DNA from 3 places in the Janthinobacterium sp. GL_088 genome. Region 3 is predicted to be linked to each of the others. Evidence: predicted binding sites of a transcription regulator. Region 3 holds the regulator's gene; each other region holds the start of a gene.
The links. Region 3 encodes sigma-54, which starts transcription at its own class of promoters, with help from an activator protein. Its sites were predicted from a motif close to TGGCANGNAANCTGCTTT; they were not measured.

Region 1 (5,949 bases), 200 kb from region 3:
TCACGCAGCACGCGCCGGTACTGGATCGCTTCGGCGACATGCGGCTGCGCGATGGCGGGGCTGCCGGCCAGGTCCGCGATGCTGCGCGCCACGCGCAATACCCTGTGGTAGGTGCGCGCGGACCAGTGCAATCGCGTCATGGCGCCATGCAGCAACTGTTCGCCATGCGTTTCCAAGCGACAATGCTGTTCGATTTCCGTGTTGCTCAGCCGTTGGTTCGCTTTTCCCTGGCGTGCCAGCTGCAAGGCATAGGCTGCCGCTACCCTGGTGGCGATGGCTTGCGTACTTTCGCCGGCGCGGGCATGCCGCCCCAGCGCCGCCGGCGGCATGGCGGCCACTTCAATTTGCAGGTCGATGCGGTCGAGCAGCGGGCCGGACAGGCGATTGTGATAGCGCAACACGGCGTCTGGCGTGCAACGGCAACGGCCGGAGGCGTGGCCCAGATAGCCGCACGGACAGGGATTCATGGCGGCGATCAATTGAAAACGGGCAGGAAACTCGGCCTGGCGGGCCGCGCGTGAAATGCTGATCACGCCCGATTCCATGGGCTGGCGCAGCACATCGAGCACCCGGCGCTGGAATTCGGCAATTTCATCGAGAAACAGCACGCCACAGTGGGCCAGCGAGATTTCTCCCGGACGCGGCACGTTGCCGCCGCCCACCAGGGCCACGCCGGACGCGGTGTGATGCGGGGCACGATAGGGGCGGCGTTTCCAGTGCTCCACCTTGAAGTGGCCGCCCAGGGAGTGCACGGCAGCCGATTCCAGCGCCTCTTCATCGCTCATGGGCGGCAGCACGCCGGGAAAGCGGCTGGCCAGCATGGTCTTGCCTGCGCCCGGCGGTCCCACCATCAGGACATTGTGACCGCCCGCTGCGGCCACTTCCAGTGCGCGTCGCGCCTGTTGCTGCCCTTGCACGTCGGCAAAGTCGGGATAGGGAAAAGCGTGCGCTGCCAACACGGGCTGGTGGCGTTGCAAGGCCGTCTGGTTGGCGTGCGCGGCAAAATGCGCGCAGACCTCGAGCAGGCTGTGGGCGGGATAGATGCAGGCATCGCTGACGAGAGCGGCCTCGTCCGCGTTCGCCTGCGGCAGGATGAAGGCGCGTGGCGCACCCGGCTGGCTGCGCTGCATGGCAAAGGTCATGGCCAGGGCGCCGCGGATGGGACGCAACTGGCCTGACAGCGACAGTTCACCCGCGAATTCATAGTGATGTAATTGGTCGCCCTGCAACTGGCCAGAGGCGGCCAGAATGCCCAGCGCAATGGGCAGGTCGAAGCGGCCCGATTCCTTGGGCAAGTCTGCCGGCGCCAGATTGGCCGTGATGCGCCGCGCCGGCATCTCAAAGCCGCAGTTTTGTAACGCGGCACGCACGCGGTCGCGCGACTCCTTCACTTCCGTATCCGGCAGGCCGACAATCGTAAACGAAGGCAAGCCATTGGCAAGGTGGACTTCGACACTTACCTCGGGCGCCTCCATGCCGGCCAGGGCGCGGCTTTTCAGGACGGCCAGGCTCATCAGACTCCCCTGTAGCGCGGACGCGGGCAGGATCAGTCTAGCGCTTGAAAAAGGGGGAGGCTTGAGGTATGCCAGCAAGGTCGCCGATTACGGCGCCCTGCGTGCAGCAGCGGTTCAGGCTTTTGGATCGTTCAGGTGCGTTTCCAGTTCGATCAGGCGCAATTCCAGTGCGTCCAGTTTGGCGCGCGTCTTGGCCAGCACTTGCGCCTGGATATCGAATTCTTCGCGCGTGACGAGATCGAGGCGGGCGAAGCCCTGGGTCATCATCGACTTCACGTTTTTCTCGATATCCTTGGCCGGCGAGTTTTCGATGGCTTGATGGATCTTGCCTTGCAAGTCGTTAAAGAAGGTATTCATGTCCATGGTCAGTCCTTTTATGGTGCGGCCTGTGCATCGCACCATTGCGGTGCACAGCGGCGTTAATCTGGTGCGAAACTGGGCAAATTCACAATGCTTCAGCAGCCCGTACCCGCATGCCCAGAGGCTTGCAGGGTATGTATGGGCGGAAACGCACCTGTCAAGGTGGCAAGAGAGCTGGCACGTATTCTGCTAAAGAAGGTATGAACGCTTTGTGATCTCCAGCCAAGATTTTAAACCTCAACCGCTTTAAAAGTTCAATAAAAGGGAATCGCCATGAAGAATCTGTCCAAGAACATGACTTTAGCTGCAGCGTTGACGCTGGCCATGACCGCCGTGTGCGGTAGCGCCATGGCCCAGGATGCAGTGGCGGCGCCTGCTGCGGCCGAAGTCGTACCTGATAACGTGGTGAGCTACAACGTGGCGCTGACCAGCGACTACCGTTACCGCGGCATCTCGCAAAGCCGCTTGAACCCGGCCATCAGCGGCGGTGCCGACTATACCCATAACCCGACGGGCCTGTATGTGGGCACCTGGCTGTCGAGCATCAAATGGATCAAGGACGGCGGCGGCGATACGAATCTGGAATGGGATATCTACGGCGGCAAGCGGGGCGAGATCAGCAAGGATTTTACCTATGACGTGGGCGGCCTGTACTATTTCTATCCCTCGAATGGACTGAGCACCAATGCCAACACGTTCGAGCTGTACGGCCAGCTCGGCTATGGCCCGATGTATATCAAATACTCGCATTCGACCACCAATCTGTTCGGTGTTGCCGACAGCAAGAACAGCGGCTACCTCGACGTGGGCGCCAACGTCGAGGTGCATGATGGCTACATGCTGAACCTGCATGTGGGCCGTCAGAAGGTCGAGCACAACGATTCCCTCAGCTACAGCGATTACAAGATCGGCGTGACCAAGGACTTTGGCATGGCGACCGTTTCCCTGGCGGCCGTCAAGGCCAATATCGTGTCTGTGGCACCGAATGGCAAGAATCTGGCGAAATCCGGTCTCGTGCTGACCGTGTCCAAAACCTTTTAAGCGAGACTGCCATGAAAATGATTACTGCAATCATTAAACCGTTCAAACTGGACGAAGTACGCGAAGCTTTGTCGGCTATCAATGTGCAAGGCATTACCGTCACGGAAGTCAAGGGTTTCGGCCGCCAGAAAGGTCACACGGAACTCTACCGTGGCGCCGAGTATGTCGTTGATTTCTTGCCAAAGACCAAGATTGAAGCGGCCGTCGATGACGCCATTGTCGACCAGGCCATCGAAGCGATCGAAGGCGCCGCGCGTACCGGTAAAATCGGTGATGGCAAGATTTTCGTCTACAACCTGGAACAGGTCATCCGCATCCGTACCGGTGAAACCGGCAACGAAGCGCTCTAAGGGGAATATTGATGCATAAAAATATAACAAAATTGCTAGCTGGGATAGCCTGCCTGTGTGCGTTTGGCATTGCCACGCCGAGCTTTGCCGATGCACCTGCCAAGACGGAGGCGGCCACGACCACGGCCGTTGCCGCCCCCGCCGTCACGCCGGTGCCTGACGCAACAGCACCGGCTGCTGCCGCTCCGGCCCCGGCCGCTGCTGCGCCAGCCACCGCACCCGTCGCCAACAAGGGTGACACCAGTTTCATGATGATCAGCACCTTGCTGGTGATCTTGATGACGATCCCGGGCCTGGCCCTGTTCTACGGCGGCCTGGTGCGCTCCAAGAACATGCTGTCGGTGCTGATGCAAGTGTTCATGGTGTTCGCGCTGGTCATCGTGCTATGGTGTATTTATGGCTACTCGATCGCCTTCACGGAAAAAACCGCCTTCTTCGGTGGCTTCGACCGCTTGTTCCTGAACGGCATCTGGGATCCGGCCAAGGGCACGTTTGCCGCCGCCGCCACCTTCAGCAAGGGCGTCGTCATTCCCGAGTTCGTCTTCGTTGCTTTCCAGGGCACGTTTGCCGCCATCACCTGCGCACTGATCGTCGGTGCCTTTGCCGAGCGCGCCAAGTTTTCCGCCGTGCTGGCGTTCGTCGTGCTGTGGTTCACGTTCGCCTACCTGCCAGCGGCCCACATGGTGTGGTTCTGGACCGGTCCTGACCTGATCACCAACGCCGCCACCTCGGCCAGCGAAGCCCTGAAAGCTGGCTGGATCTGGCAAAAAGGCGCGCTGGACTTCGCCGGCGGCACCGTGGTGCACATCAACGCCGCCGTTGCCGGCCTGGTGGGCGCCATCATGATCGGCAAGCGCGTCGGCTACGGCCGCGAATCGATGGCACCGCACTCGCTGACGATGACCATGATCGGCGCGTCGCTGCTGTGGGTGGGCTGGTTCGGTTTCAATGCCGGTTCCTCGATGGAAGCGGGCGACGTGGCGGCCTTGGCCTTTGTCAACACCTTGCTGGCAACGGCTGCCGCCACCCTGTCGTGGGTGTTTGGCGAATGGATTTCCAAGGGCAAGCCTTCCATGCTGGGTGGCGCGTCCGGCGCCGTGGCCGGCCTGGTGGCGATCACCCCGGCGGCCGGCTTTGTCGGCCCGATGGGCGGCCTGGTTATCGGCTTGCTGGCCGGTGTCGTCTGCCTGTGGGGCGTAAATGGCCTGAAACGCCTGATCGGCGCCGATGATTCGCTCGACGTGTTCGGCGTGCATGGCGTGGGCGGTATCCTCGGTGCCTTGCTGACGGGTGTGTTTGCTGCACCACAACTGGGCGGCCAGGGCATCTTCGACTATGTCACCAACAAGATGTCGGCAGATCCGTACTCGATCGGCCACCAGGTGTGGGTGCAAGCGCAAGCGGTCGGCACCACCATCCTCTGGTCGGCCATCGTTTCCGTCATCGCCTATAAACTGGTCGACATCGTCATCGGCCTGCGCGTACCGGAAGAAGAAGAGCGCGAAGGCCTCGATATCACGAGCCACGGCGAGCAAGCGTACCATGGCTAAATAGCAATTATCTGGCATGCCAGCGCCCCGGCGCGGCATGTCCGGCCGGAAAAGGCGCCTCATTGAGGTGCCTTTTTTTCGTTGTGGGAATGTAAAAGGTCTTTAAAACAAGGCTTTTGCCCCGATTTGGGGTACTTACACGGTAATATAGTCGGCAGTTCTGTGTGCTTTTTTGAATACTGCACATAATTTAAGGATGTAACTATGGTTCCCCATCTCGTCACGGCCCTGACCGGACCGCTGCTCGACCTCGAAAAAAAGATTCTGGCCGCGACGCCGGCCATTGAGCGCTGGTTTCGCATGGAATGGCAAGAGCACACGCCGCCTTTCTATTGCTCGGTAGACTTGCGCAACGCCGGCTACAAGCTGGCGCCCGTCGATACCAATCTGTTTCCAGGCGGTTTTCACAACCTGGCCACGGAAATGCTGCCCTTGTCCGTGCAGGCGGCCATGGCCGCCATCGACAAGTATTGCCCGGACGCCCGCAACCTGCTGATGGTGCCGGAATTGCACAATACCACGCCGCAATACCTGCAAAACGTGGCGCGCTTGATGCAGATCTTCCGCCAGACGGGCTTGCACGTGCGCCTGGGTTCGTGGTCGCCCGAGATCACCCAGCCGACACCCTTGGCGTTGCCAGATGGCAACATGCTGGTGATCGAGCCGCTCGTGCGCCTGAACAATGGGCGCCGCCTGGGCTTGAAGGATTTCGACCCGTGCACGATTTTGCTGAACAACGACTTGTCGGACGGCATCCCCGATATCTTGCAAAATATTCACGAGCAAAGCCTGCTGCCGCCCTTGCACGCGGGCTGGGCCTTGCGCCGCAAGAGCAATCACTACACGGCCTACGATGAAGTGGTGAAGAAATTCGGCAAGATGATCGATGTCGACCCGTGGATGCTCAATCCCTTCCACGCCAAGTGCAGCGACGTCAATTTCCAGGAAGGCGAGGGCGAAGATGCGCTGGCCGCCAGCGTCGACGTGCTGCTGGCCAAGATCCGCAAGAAATACAAGGAATACGGCATCAAGGAAAAGCCGTTTGTCATCGTCAAGCCCGACGCGGGCACGTATGGCGCGGGCATCATGACGGTGCGCGACGCCAGCGAAGTGCGCGACCTGTCGCGCAAGCAG
Region 2 (5,949 bases), 490 kb from region 3:
ATGAGAGAAGCGATGAAGAAAGAAGAATACGAAGTCCTGCATACCGAAGGCAGCCGTCCCGTGAAAATGTGGACCCGTGGCGTGCCTGTTGAAGAAGCGGCCAAAAAACAATTGCGCAATACGGCGACCCTGCCGTTCATTTACAAGCACATCGCCGTCATGCCCGACGTCCACCTGGGTAAAGGCTCGACCATCGGCAGCGTGATTCCCACCCTGGGCGCCGTGATCCCGGCGGCCGTGGGCGTGGACATCGGTTGCGGCATGATGGCGGCGAAAACCACGCTGACAGCGAATGATCTGCCCGATAATCTTGGGCCGCTGCGCAGCGCCATCGAACGCGCCATTCCGCATGGGATGTCGCCGAAGACGCGTGGCCACCGTGGCCGCGACGTGGGTTCCTGGCATACGCCGCCTTCCGTGGTCGATGCCGCGTGGCTGCAATTGAAGGACGAATTCGATGCAATCTGCCTGAAGACGCCGAAGCTGAAGAACACGAATAATTATCGTCACCTGGGGACTTTGGGCAGCGGTAACCATTTCATTGAAGTCTGCCTCGATGAACAGGGTGCCGTATGGTTCATGTTGCATTCCGGTTCGCGCGGCGTGGGTAATGCCATCGGCATGCATTTCATCGAACTGGCCAAGCAGGATATGCGCACCCACTTCATCAACTTGCCCGACCAAGATCTGGCTTACCTGGCCGAAGGCACGCAGCATTACGACGATTACGTGGAAGCGGTTGGCTGGGCGCAGCGGTTTGCGCGCAACAACCGCGAAGTGATGATGCAGAACCTGATCGCAGCCGTGCGCACGGTCATCCATAAACCGTTCCAGACGCACGTGGAAGCCGTTAACTGCCATCATAACTATGTGCAGAAGGAGCACCACTTTGGCAAGGACGTGCTGGTCACGCGCAAGGGTGCCGTGTCGGCCCGCGCCGGCGAACTGGGGATCATTCCCGGTTCCATGGGCGCGAAGAGTTTTATCGTGCGCGGCAAGGGCAATGCGGAGAGTTTCCATAGCTGCAGCCACGGTGCGGGACGCACGATGAGCCGCACGGAAGCGAAGCGGCGCTTCAGCCTGGACGACCAGATCCGCGCCACGCAAGGCGTGGAATGCCGCAAGGATGAAAACGTGATCGATGAAATTCCGATGGCCTACAAGGATATCGATGCGGTAATGCTGGCGCAGCGCGAACTGGTTGATGTCGTGCATATCCTGAAGCAGGTCGTCTGCGTCAAAGGTTAATAGAGAGAAAGAAGAAATGATAGAAATTGATGGAGCGCAAGGCGAAGGCGGCGGACAGATTTTGCGCTCGGCGCTAAGCCTTTCGATGATTACGGGGCAGCCATTCCGGCTGACGAATATCCGCGCGGGGCGGGAAAAGCCCGGCTTGCTGCGCCAGCATCTGCTGGCCGTGCAGGCGGCAGCCGCCATTTGCGGGGCGCGTACGACGCCGGTGGCGCTGCGCGCAGCGAGCCTGGAATTCGCGCCGGGCCCCATTCGCGGCGGCGATTACCGCTTTGCCATCGGCAGCGCCGGTAGTTGCACTCTGGTATTACAAACCTTGCTGCCGGCCCTGCTGCATGCGGATGGGCCATCCACCGTGCGCATCAGTGGCGGCACGCACAATGCCATGGCGCCGTCCGTCCATTTTTTGCAGCGTGCGTACGGCCGTGTCCTGGAACAGATGGGCGCCGAGATGGAGATTACGCTGCAACGCTATGGTTTTCATCCTGCCGGCGGCGGCGAGGTGATGGCCACCGTGCAACCGTGCCAGCGCTTGCGGCCCATCGCGTTGCTGCAGCGCGGTGAACGGAAGGCAGGGTATGCGGAAAGCGTGGTGGCGGGCGTGCATGTGCAGGTGGCGCACCGCGAGCTCGAGCGTGTCGCCAGCGTCATGGGCTGGAGTGGCAAGCAGCTGCACCTTGTCGGCTTGCCGGCGGAGCAGGGACCGGGCAATGTCCTGCTGTTGACGCTCGAGCATGAGCATGTCACGGAAGTGTTTACTTCTTTCGGCGAAAAGTCCTTGCTGGCCGAATCGGTGGCCAAGCGCCTGTTGAACGAGGTGCGCGCCTATCTCAAGACGGATGCGGCTGTCGGCGAGCACCTGGCTGACCAGCTCTTGCTGCCGATGGCGCTGGCCGGTGGCGGTAGCTTCAGTTGCAACAAGGTGTCGCAGCATGCGCTGACGAATGCGGAAGTGATTGCCCGATTTTTGCCCGTGCGCATCACTTTCGAGCAGCAGGAGCGGGGCAGCATCTGCACGGTGACCGCCGCCTGACGCGCGTGGTGACACAACTACGTGTTGCAGCTGTTCCAAATTGATACATGGGCGGCCGGATGTGGGGCATATGTGCATGGCATGGCATTTGCTCTTCTTGGATATTGACTAAAAAACCAAGGAGACCAGCATGACCTATTCCATTCGTACCCTGCTCGGCGTGGCGGCCGCCGGCGCCGTTGCCCTCACTTCCCTGCTGACCTTGCCGCATGCCTATGCGCACGGCAATGTCACGCCACAAGGCGTCGACACCACGGGCTTGCCCAAGGTGGGCGACAAGTGGCTCGAACAAAACCCGTATCGGGGCAACAAGCTGGCCTTGACGGTGGGCACCTCGGCCTACAACCAGAATTGCGCCCGCTGCCACGGCATCGAAGCCATCTCGGGCGGTATCGCGCCGGACTTGCGCCAGCTGGACCGCGATTGTTTCGGTATCAAGAATGAGACAAAGAAACAGGCATGCTACAAGGAGACGGACAATTACTACCTGACCACCATCCGCCACGGTAAAGTACGCAATGGCGCCGTGTACATGCCGCCGTTCGAAGGCGTGTTCAACCAGGAAGCCATGTGGGCCATCAAGACCTATCTGGAAACCCGCCGCGAATCTAATTAAGTCGAATTGATCACGAAGGAGTCCCATGCGTTCATTTCAACTCCGGGGTGCGCGCGCGATGATCTCGCTCGCTTGCCTGGCGCTGTGCGCAGCCGCGCCGGCGCGCGCCGACTGGCAAAAAGTGCAGCAGTCGGGCAGCCTGAAAGTGGCTGTGTACAACGAGTTCGCGCCATTTTCCGACAAGGGGGCGGGCATCGATATCGACATCGCCGAAGCGCTGGCGAAAAAGCTGGGCTTGAAACTGAGCTTGCTGCCATTTCCCGCCGGCGAAAACCTGAACGACGATTTGCGCAATATGGTGTGGAAGGGGCATTACCTCGGTTATGGTCCCGCCGATGTGATGCTGCATGTGCCGGTCGACAAGAAGTTGATGGCGGATAACGACAAGGTCGAGATATTCGCGCCATACTACGTGGAAACCGTGCGCCTGGCGCGCAGTGCGCAAGCCGTGCCGCAATTCGATGGCGTCGCTTCGCTGGCTGGCAAGCGCATCGGCGTGGAAAAGGTCTCGATCGCGGCCATGCTGATGCTGGGTGAAGACAATGGCAAGTACCGCGACGATGTGCGTATTTTCGACACGGCTGCCGAAGCCTTGCAGCAATTGCAGGCGGGTCAGCTCGACGCCGTGCTGGCCAACCGTTCGGAAATCGAATCGGTGCTGAAAAGTGATCCCGCTTTCCCCATGAGCGAAGTGGCGTTCGCCCGCTTGCCGCGTGCTGGCTGGGCCGTTGGCCTTGCCGTCAGCCGTCAGCAGCTCGACGTGGCGAAATTGCTGCAGGCAGCCATGAACGAGATGGCGGCCAGCGGCGAATTAAAAACCATCTTTGAGAAATATGGCGTGAAGGAAGCGCGGCCTTGAAGTAGCTTGCTTGAGTTTACAAGCCCGCGCATCGGAAGACGCACGGGCTTTTTCATGAGAACGCCTGAAAAATGTTCAGGGCAATGCAACGCCGCCATGGACTTTTTCTCAGGTGTTCTTAAAAGGAGTATTGGGCGCTGACACCTAGCAACCAATTGCGTCCCGGCGCCGCTTCATAGTAGCGTTTGTTGCTGTCGCCGACGATGACGGAACCCACGTAGGTCTTGTCGAAAAGATTGTTCAGGCGGGCAAATTCCTTGAAGCGCCAATTACCCACGTTTTGTTTGGCGTTGAAGCGCGCATTGAACACCGTATAGCCGGGTGCCGGTTTTTCGATGTTGCTGTCTTCCGCGTAGACCTGATTGCTTGCCACGCTTTCCAGCGCCGCGCCAAAGCGGTCGAACGTGTCTTTCCAAGCCAGTTCCGCGAACAGGTTGGCGCTGGGCACGCCCGGCAAGCGGCTGCCTTCGCGCACGCTGCCAAACGCCTGGTCATACACGGCGTGCAGGCTGGTGAGGGCCACTTTTGTCGTGAAGCCATACGGCAGGTTCGAATCCAGCGACACTTCCATGCCCTGGCGCAAGGTTTTACCCGCATTGCGATAGCTGGTGCGCCCGCCGCTGGACTTGTCGACCACCAGTTCGTCGCTGGTCTTGATCTGGAACACGGCCGCGTTCACGTGGGTGTTGTTATTGATCCTGGCCTTGATACCCGCTTCCAGGTTGGTGCTGGTGGCCGGTTTCAAGTTGAAATTGAAGCCGCCGGCCGTGCCCGAGTAAAACAGTTCGTTCAGGGTAGGCGCCTCGAAGCCGCGCGCGGCGCTGGCGTAGACGTTGACGTTCGGCGTCAGTTTGTACAGCAGGCCCAGCACCGGCGTCGTATGGCTGAACTCGAGGCTGCCACTATCGTCACCATTGCTGAGATAGTGGTCATCGACCGCCACTTTCATCTTGCTGTAGCGCAAACCTGCGCTGAGCAGCCATGGGCCGCTTTGCCATTCCGCCTGGATATAGGGATCGAGGCTGGAGACGACATTCTGCTCGTCGCGGCGCAGCTTGCCTTTTACGCCAAACGTGTTGCCGACGTAATTTTCATAGCCCGTGCGATCATCGCTGGAGCGGCCATAGTCGATGCCGATGGTCGTGCTCAGCTTGCCGCCAGCCAGCTGGTTCACATGCAGCCAGTTGGTATCGATGCCATAGAACTGTCGCTGGAAGTCAACCACACCGCCTGAATGGCTGGGCGGCGCCTGGAAGCCTTTGGTAAAAGCCTGGTACTGGATCACGTCGCGGTTGCCGCCATACACCATCACATGCAGGCGGTCATCGCCGAACGATTGTTCATAGGTGGCCCCGATTTGCTGGTGGTCGATGCTCTTGCGCGTGTTGTAGCGTTCGGCCAGGGTGCGTTTCGGATTTTGCGTATCCGTCGCGTCGATTTCGCCGGCGCGCGGATCGGCGGCAAACGTGGGCCAGGTGGCACCCAGCGGATCTTGCGTGTTGCCTTGATGCAGGCTGTTGGCGACGATGGTCAGCTTGCTGTCCGCCGTGGGCTTGACGGTGATCTTGCCGAATGCCTGTTCGCGCGTGGCGGCGCTGTGGTCGCGGAAGCCGTCCGTGCGGAAACGCGAGCCGTCGAGCACGTAGCCAATGCCGCCTGCCTGGCCTTGTGCCGTCAAGTCCACCTTGCTGGTGCCGTAGCTGCCGCCCGTGACATTCAGTTCGACGGACGGGGGATTTTGCCCATCCATGGAAAACAGCTGGATCACGCCGCCCGAATGGTTGCCGTAGATGGCAGAAAACGGTCCGCGCAGCACTTCGATGCGCTCGGCCGTATCGAGGTTGAAGGTGGCGGCCTGACCCTGGCCGTCCGGCATGCTGGCAGGAATGCCATCGCTGATCAGCTTGACGCCGCGCACGCCAAAGGCCGAGCGTGCGCCGAAGCCGCGCGACGAGATTTGCAAGTCTTGCGCGTAGTTCTGGCGGTTTTGCACGACCAGCCCCGGCACGGCCGCCAGCGCTTCTGACGCGTTGACGCGGATTTGCCCATCCTGGATGCGGGCGCTGTCGACCACGTCGATGGACGCCGGCACTTCCTGGCTGGGGTGGGCGATGCGGCTGCCGCTGACGACTACCGTATCCATCAGTTGCCCGTTGGCCGGGTCAGCTGCCTCGGCGGCAAAGACGTGGG
Region 3 (5,949 bases):
GGCGCACCACCGTGCGCTCCAGGCGCAGGCAATCGGCCACGCCCAGGTGAACGCCCCGCTGCAGCAATTCCAGGGTGACCGACATCATCAAGGGCGAACGCAAACGCATGGCCGCCAGCGCCCTGGCGGCGAACGCACAGTCGTCCTGCGCCAGCGAGGCCATGATGGTCGCCACCGAACCCGCACTGAAATGACGGTCCAGCGCCGCACGCGCCGTGGCCAGCGGAGATACCCCCGCCTCGGCCTGGAACGGTGCCGCCAGCGCCTTGATGGCTACCGGCAAGGCCTCGCCCGGAGTCGAGTCGAACAGGGCCAGCAGCGCCCCCATCTGCGCCTCGGGCAGGTAGACATCGGCCAGGCCCGTGTACAGGGCATCGGCCGCGTTGATCGTCAGGCCCGTCAAGCCCAGATACAGGCCCAGCTGGCCGGCCAGGCGGGACAGGAAATAACTGCCGCCCACGTCAGGGAACAGGCCGATATTGACTTCCGGCATGGCCATGCGCGTGCGGCCCGTCACGATGCGCAGGCGATTGCCGGGCCCGGCTTGCGCCACGCCCATGCCGCCGCCCATCACCACGCCATCCATCACGGCAATATACGGTTTCGGATAGAAATGAATCACATGATTTAACACGTATTCTTCCGTAAAGAAATCTTCCAGCAGGGCGCTGCCGCCTTGCGGCGTGGCCAGGCCCGCATCGTAAAAGAAACGGATGTCGCCGCCGGCGCACAGGGCTTTTTCGCTGCTGGAACGGATCACGACGGCGTCCACGTGCGGATCATCGCGCCAGGCCAGCAAGGTCGCACTCAGGGCGCGCACCATCTCCAGCGACAGGGAATTCAAGGCTTTCGGACGGTCGAGCACGATGTGCCCGGTGCGGTTGCGGATGGAGGTCTGGACGAAGTCGCTCATGGCAGGCAGGAAAGAAGTGAAAGTGCAAACATTCTAGCGCCTGCGCGGGGAAGATTGCGTTCAACAGGTCCAGGCGCAAAAAAGGGCGCAAGATGTGCGCCCTTAGTTGATCACAACTGCTGGAAGCGGGTGGCCTTAGACGGCGACGACGGCTTCTTCCTCGGAGTTGTCTGGCAGATGCTTGATCGCCTCTTTACCGTGCCCTTGCACTTTGGTTTTGTATTTCATCACTTGCCTATCGAGCTTGTCGATCAGGGTATCGATCGCGGCGTACAGGTCGTGCGCCAAGCTTTCCACATAGACAGTCTTGCCACTCAAACGCAGGTTGACTTCAGCCTTTTGACGTTTTTCTTTCTCTTTGAGGTTATCCACGGTCAGAATCACGGCGATATCGATGACTTGATCGAAATGACGTTTCACGCGCTCCAGCTTCGTTTGTACGTATTCACGGATGGCTGGTGTCACTTCGAGATGATGTCCGCTGATGGTGAGATTCATACACACTCCTAAAGATGATCGGGTTCGTGCGGTCCATCCTATCCGGCCCGCAGAGGAACCGAAAAAAACTTACAAACACTTACGCAGGCTCACTGGCGGAATTTTCAACGCTTCCCGGTATTTGGCAACAGTACGTCGCGCAATCACCATGCCTTGTTCCCCCAGCATGTCCGCAATCTTACTGTCGGATAAAGGATTTTTAGGGTCTTCTGCTCCTGTCAGTTGCACGATCAATGCCCGTATCGCCGTCGATGACGCTTCGCCCCCCGCTTCGGTGGCGACGTGGCTACCAAAGAAATATTTCAACTCGAACATGCCGTGCGGGGTCAGCATGTACTTTTGAGTTGTTACCCGCGAGATAGTACTCTCGTGTAAACCCAGTGTATCAGCTATTTCACGGAGCACAAGGGGGCGCATGGCAACGGCCCCATGCGAGAAAAAGTTCTTTTGTCTTTCTACTATCGCCTGTGCCACGCGCAGGATCGTGTCGAAGCGCTGGCGCATATTCTTGATCAGCCACTTGGCTTCCTGCAACTGTGCGCCCATGGCGCCCTCGCCCTTGCCCTGCTTGAGCAAGTTGGCGTACATGGCGTTGACACGCAGGCGCGGCATGACGTCGTTGTTCAGGGTCACTTGCCAGCCATTGCGCGCGCGCTTGACGACGACGTCGGGCACCACGTAATCGGAGACGTCCGAGGCGAATACGGCGCCCGGATGCGGATTGCACTGGCGAATCACCGTCTGCGCCTCGCGCAAGTCTTCATCGTCGCAATCGAGGGCTTTTTTCAGCTTGTTGAAATCGCGCTGGGCAAACCAGGCCAGGTGCTTTTCGACGATGACGAGGGCCATGCGCCGCGTCACCATGGCGATGTGCGGCAAGCGCTTGATTTGCAGCGCCAGGCATTCGGACGCATTGCGCGCGCCCACGCCGGGCGGATCGAAACTTTGCAGCAGCGACAAAGCCGTGCGCATCTCGTCGGTGTCGATTTCCAGCTCTTCCGGCAGGCGTGCCAGGATGTCGTCGAGCGACTCTTCCAGGTAGCCATTGTCGTCGAGCGCGTCGATGATCAGCTCGACCAGCGCGCGATCGCGCAATTCCAGCACCGTCACGCGCATCTGCTCCATCAGGTGCTCGCGCAGGGTGCAGTGATGGGCCTCCAGTTGCGGACGCGAATCTTCATCGTCGGGCGCCTTGCCCCGGCTCGCCTCGCTCCAGTCGCTGTCGCCGCCCTCGGCGGCGGCCGGGCTGTCGCCCGCCTCGCCATCAAAGGTTTCCGCTTCGGCCGGCGCGGCGGGCGCGTCCTGGCCTGGCGGCTGGGGTGGCGCTTCGGCCGGCGCTGCCGTGGAACTCAAGGCCCCGTCGGACAGCAGGCGCAGCGAACGGTCGAGCGGATCGTCGAGGCGTTCAAGCAAGGGATTATCCGTCAGCAATTGCTCTAATTCCTGGTGCAATTCCAGGGTAGACAATTGCAACAGGCGTATCGATTGCTGCAACTGCGGCGTCAGTGCCAGGTGCTGCGAAGTGCGCAGCTGCAATGATTGTTTCATTGGCTTACATGCGGAAGTGTTCGCCCAGATAGACCCGGCGTACCGACTCGTTCGCGATGATGTCGTCGGGGCGTCCCGACGCCAGCACCGAACCCTGGTTGATGATGTAGGCACGGTCGCAAATACCCAGCGTCTCGCGCACATTATGATCGGTGATCAGCACGCCGATATTGCGCTCCTTCAAGAAACGCACGATGCGCTGGATCTCGATCACGGCGATCGGATCGACGCCGGCGAACGGCTCGTCGAGCAGCACGAAACGGGGATCGGTGGCCAGCGCACGGGCAATTTCCACGCGGCGGCGTTCGCCACCGGACAGCGACAGCGCCTGGTTCTCGCGCAGCTTTTCAATCTGCAAGTCAGCCAGCAATTTATCCAGCCGCTCCTCGATCTCGGCCTTCGTCAGCGGACGGCCTTCGACGGTCTGGATTTCCAGCACGGCGCGGATATTGTCTTCCACCGTCAGCTTGCGGAAGACGGATGCTTCCTGCGGCAGGTAGGACAGGCCCATCTGCGCGCGGCGGTGGATCGGCAGGCTGGAAATGTCCACGCCGCTGATATCGATGCTGCCGCCATCGGACGGCACCAGGCCGACGATCATGTAGAACGATGTGGTCTTGCCGGCGCCGTTCGGGCCCAGCAAACCCACCACTTCGCCGCATTCGACTTGCAGCGAAACATCATGCACGACTTGCCGCTTGCCATAGGTTTTTTGCAGACCGCGAACGATCAGGGTGCTGCCGCAACGTGTATTGTCCATTATTTCTTTCCTGGCGCGGGCGTGGCCGGCGCTTTCTCCGCTGCCGGCGCCTTGGTCTTCGGCTGGATCACCATGCGCACGCTGCCGCCATCCGCGGTGCTGGTGCCGCTGTTGGAATTTTCCATCGCGAATTCTTCCTTGCGGCTGTCATACGAGATGAAGGCGCCATTCGCCACATCGGTCACTTTCGCGCCTTCCAGGCGCGTCAGCTTGGCTCTGGAAAACAGTTTCACCACTTCCGTCTTGTTGTCGTATTCCACGCGCTCCGCTTCGCCTTCCACCCACAGGTCGCCCGCGCCATCGCGCTTCTGGCGGAAGGTGGCGAGCTTGCCGGGGTCGGCCCAGAAGGTAATGAACTGGTAGCCTTGCGGGTCTTCCGTGATCAGGGCCCGGCCCGCCTTCATGGTCAGGGTACCCTTGACCAGCACGACGTCGCCCGTCAGGGTGCGCACCTGCTTGATGTCATCGACGTGGCCGCTACGTGCCGTGATGACGGCTTCCTTCTCGGAATCGGCCTTCTCGGCATGCGCCCCGCCCATGATGGCCAGGGACAATACGGTCAACAGCAAGATGTTCTTCATAGTATGGTTTCCTTGTTTCATTCTGTCATTTTGCCGCCGCGGCCGGGCGCGGTTTCGGCGGGAGGACCATGCGCAGCGCATTCTGCACTTCCACCACGCCGGTGGCGTTATTCGCCTTCATGCCGACGCCATTGATGCGCGAGGCGCCCGTCAGGATATCGACAGGCACGTCCGTTTCCATTCTTTCCTCATCCGGGAACACCGTCAGCGCTTCCGTCTTGACCGTCAGGTTCTGCGCCTTCGGACTGGCCACGCGGTCGATCACGACCTTGCGGTGCAGTTGCAGCCGGGTATTGTCCTGGTCGATATGCGCCAGTTCCGCATTCATGTTCATTGGCGGCATGCCTGGCGTGAGCTTGCGCACGAAAGGCTGGTCGATATCGGACGAATCGTCCAGCGGATAATGCGTGAGCTTGGTGCCCGACACGATATAGCTGGGCTTACCCGTCAAGTCCATGCGCACCAGGCTGAAATTGGTGATGAAATAGTCAGGCTCATCCAGATGCTTGCTGGCCGTGATGTCCTGGCTATTCTTGTTCATCACCTCGAGCAGCCAAAAGCTGGCCAGCGCGACAACAACCGCGCCCAGCACGGTAAAAATCATGCGCCAGCGATGGGCGCCTCCTGGCTTACGCATAGGGCTTTACTCTTTCAAATGTCACTGGCAAGGCGCGCCTCACTCCAGGAACGGCGCCATGACGCGCGCATAGTTATCCTGGGCGCGCAGCAGGAATTCGCAGATTTCGCGCACCGCGCCGCGGCCGCCGCCGGCCTGCGTCACATGGTGGGCCAGGCCCTGCACTTCCGGGCGCCCGCCCGGCACGCTGACGGCAAAGCCGACGCGTTTCAGGATGGGCGCATCGATGACGTCGTCGCCGATATAGCCGCATTGCTCTTCCGTCAAGCCCGTCAGCGCCAGCAGTTCGCGAAACGGCGTCAGCTTGTCGTGGCCGCCCTGGTGCACATGGGTAATGCCCAGGTCTTGCGCGCGACGCGCCGTAATCGCCGAGCGGCGCGCGCTGATGATGGCCGTCTGCACGCCCGATTCCTGCAGCAGCTTGATGCCCAGGCCATCATACACATTAAACGTTTTCATCATCTCGCCGTCCGGGCCGAAATGCAGGCTGCCGTCGGTGAGCACGCCATCGACGTCAAAGATCATCAGTTTGACCTTGGCCGCGCGCGCCAGGTTGTCCGCTACGCTTTCCATCAGATCACCTTCGCTTGCGTCAGATCATGGATATGCAGCGCGCCCACCAGCTTGCCGTCGGCATCGACGACCAGCATCTGGTTGATGCGGAACTGCTCCATCACGGCCACGGCGTCGACGGCCAGGCGCTCGGGCGCGATGCTGCGCGGCTGCGCATGCATGACGTCGCGGATCGCCACTTGCGTGAAATCCTGCACGCGCTCGAACATGCGGCGCAAGTCGCCATCCGTAAACACGCCCACGGGGCGGTCGTCGGCATCGACGACGGCCGTCATGCCCATGCCCTTCTTCGTCATTTCTTCCAGCGCCTGCAGCAGGGAAGCCTGCACGGGTACCTTCGGCACCCGTTCGCCGCTGCGCATGACGTCATGCACGTGCGTGAGCAGGCGGCGGCCCAGGGCGCCGCCCGGATGCGAGCGGGCAAAATCTTCTTCCTTGA

Region 1: the regulator sigma-54 is predicted to act here: its motif matches at 2,050-2,067, upstream of AC3IQ7_RS04515 (TorF family putative porin).
Region 2: the regulator sigma-54 is predicted to act here: its motif matches at 2,362-2,379, upstream of pedF (cytochrome c-550 PedF).

Annotation. Positions count from the first base shown of each region.
Region 1 is NZ_CM174453.1:1,003,377-1,009,325, forward strand. It holds gene AC3IQ7_RS04505 (YifB family Mg chelatase-like AAA ATPase) at 1-1,514, opposite strand, end outside; gene AC3IQ7_RS04510 (accessory factor UbiK family protein) at 1,629-1,877, opposite strand; gene AC3IQ7_RS04515 (TorF family putative porin) at 2,148-2,915, shown strand; gene AC3IQ7_RS04520 (P-II family nitrogen regulator) at 2,927-3,265, shown strand; gene AC3IQ7_RS04525 (ammonium transporter) at 3,277-4,815, shown strand; gene gshA (glutamate--cysteine ligase) at 5,020-5,949, shown strand, end outside.
Region 2 is NZ_CM174453.1:1,290,321-1,296,269, forward strand. It holds gene AC3IQ7_RS05875 (RtcB family protein) at 13-1,248, shown strand; gene rtcA (RNA 3'-terminal phosphate cyclase) at 1,265-2,284, shown strand; gene pedF (cytochrome c-550 PedF) at 2,415-2,900, shown strand; gene AC3IQ7_RS05890 (substrate-binding periplasmic protein) at 2,926-3,759, shown strand; gene AC3IQ7_RS05895 (TonB-dependent receptor family protein) at 3,878-5,949, opposite strand, start outside.
Region 3 is NZ_CM174453.1:801,256-807,204, reverse strand. It holds gene AC3IQ7_RS03590 (3-hydroxyisobutyryl-CoA hydrolase) at 1-913, opposite strand, end outside; gene hpf (ribosome hibernation-promoting factor, HPF/YfiA family) at 1,049-1,411, opposite strand; gene AC3IQ7_RS03580 (RNA polymerase factor sigma-54) at 1,481-2,959, opposite strand; gene lptB (LPS export ABC transporter ATP-binding protein) at 2,964-3,719, opposite strand; gene lptA (lipopolysaccharide transport periplasmic protein LptA) at 3,719-4,300, opposite strand; gene lptC (LPS export ABC transporter periplasmic protein LptC) at 4,326-4,937, opposite strand; gene AC3IQ7_RS03560 (KdsC family phosphatase) at 4,977-5,510, opposite strand; gene AC3IQ7_RS03555 (KpsF/GutQ family sugar-phosphate isomerase) at 5,510-5,949, opposite strand, start outside.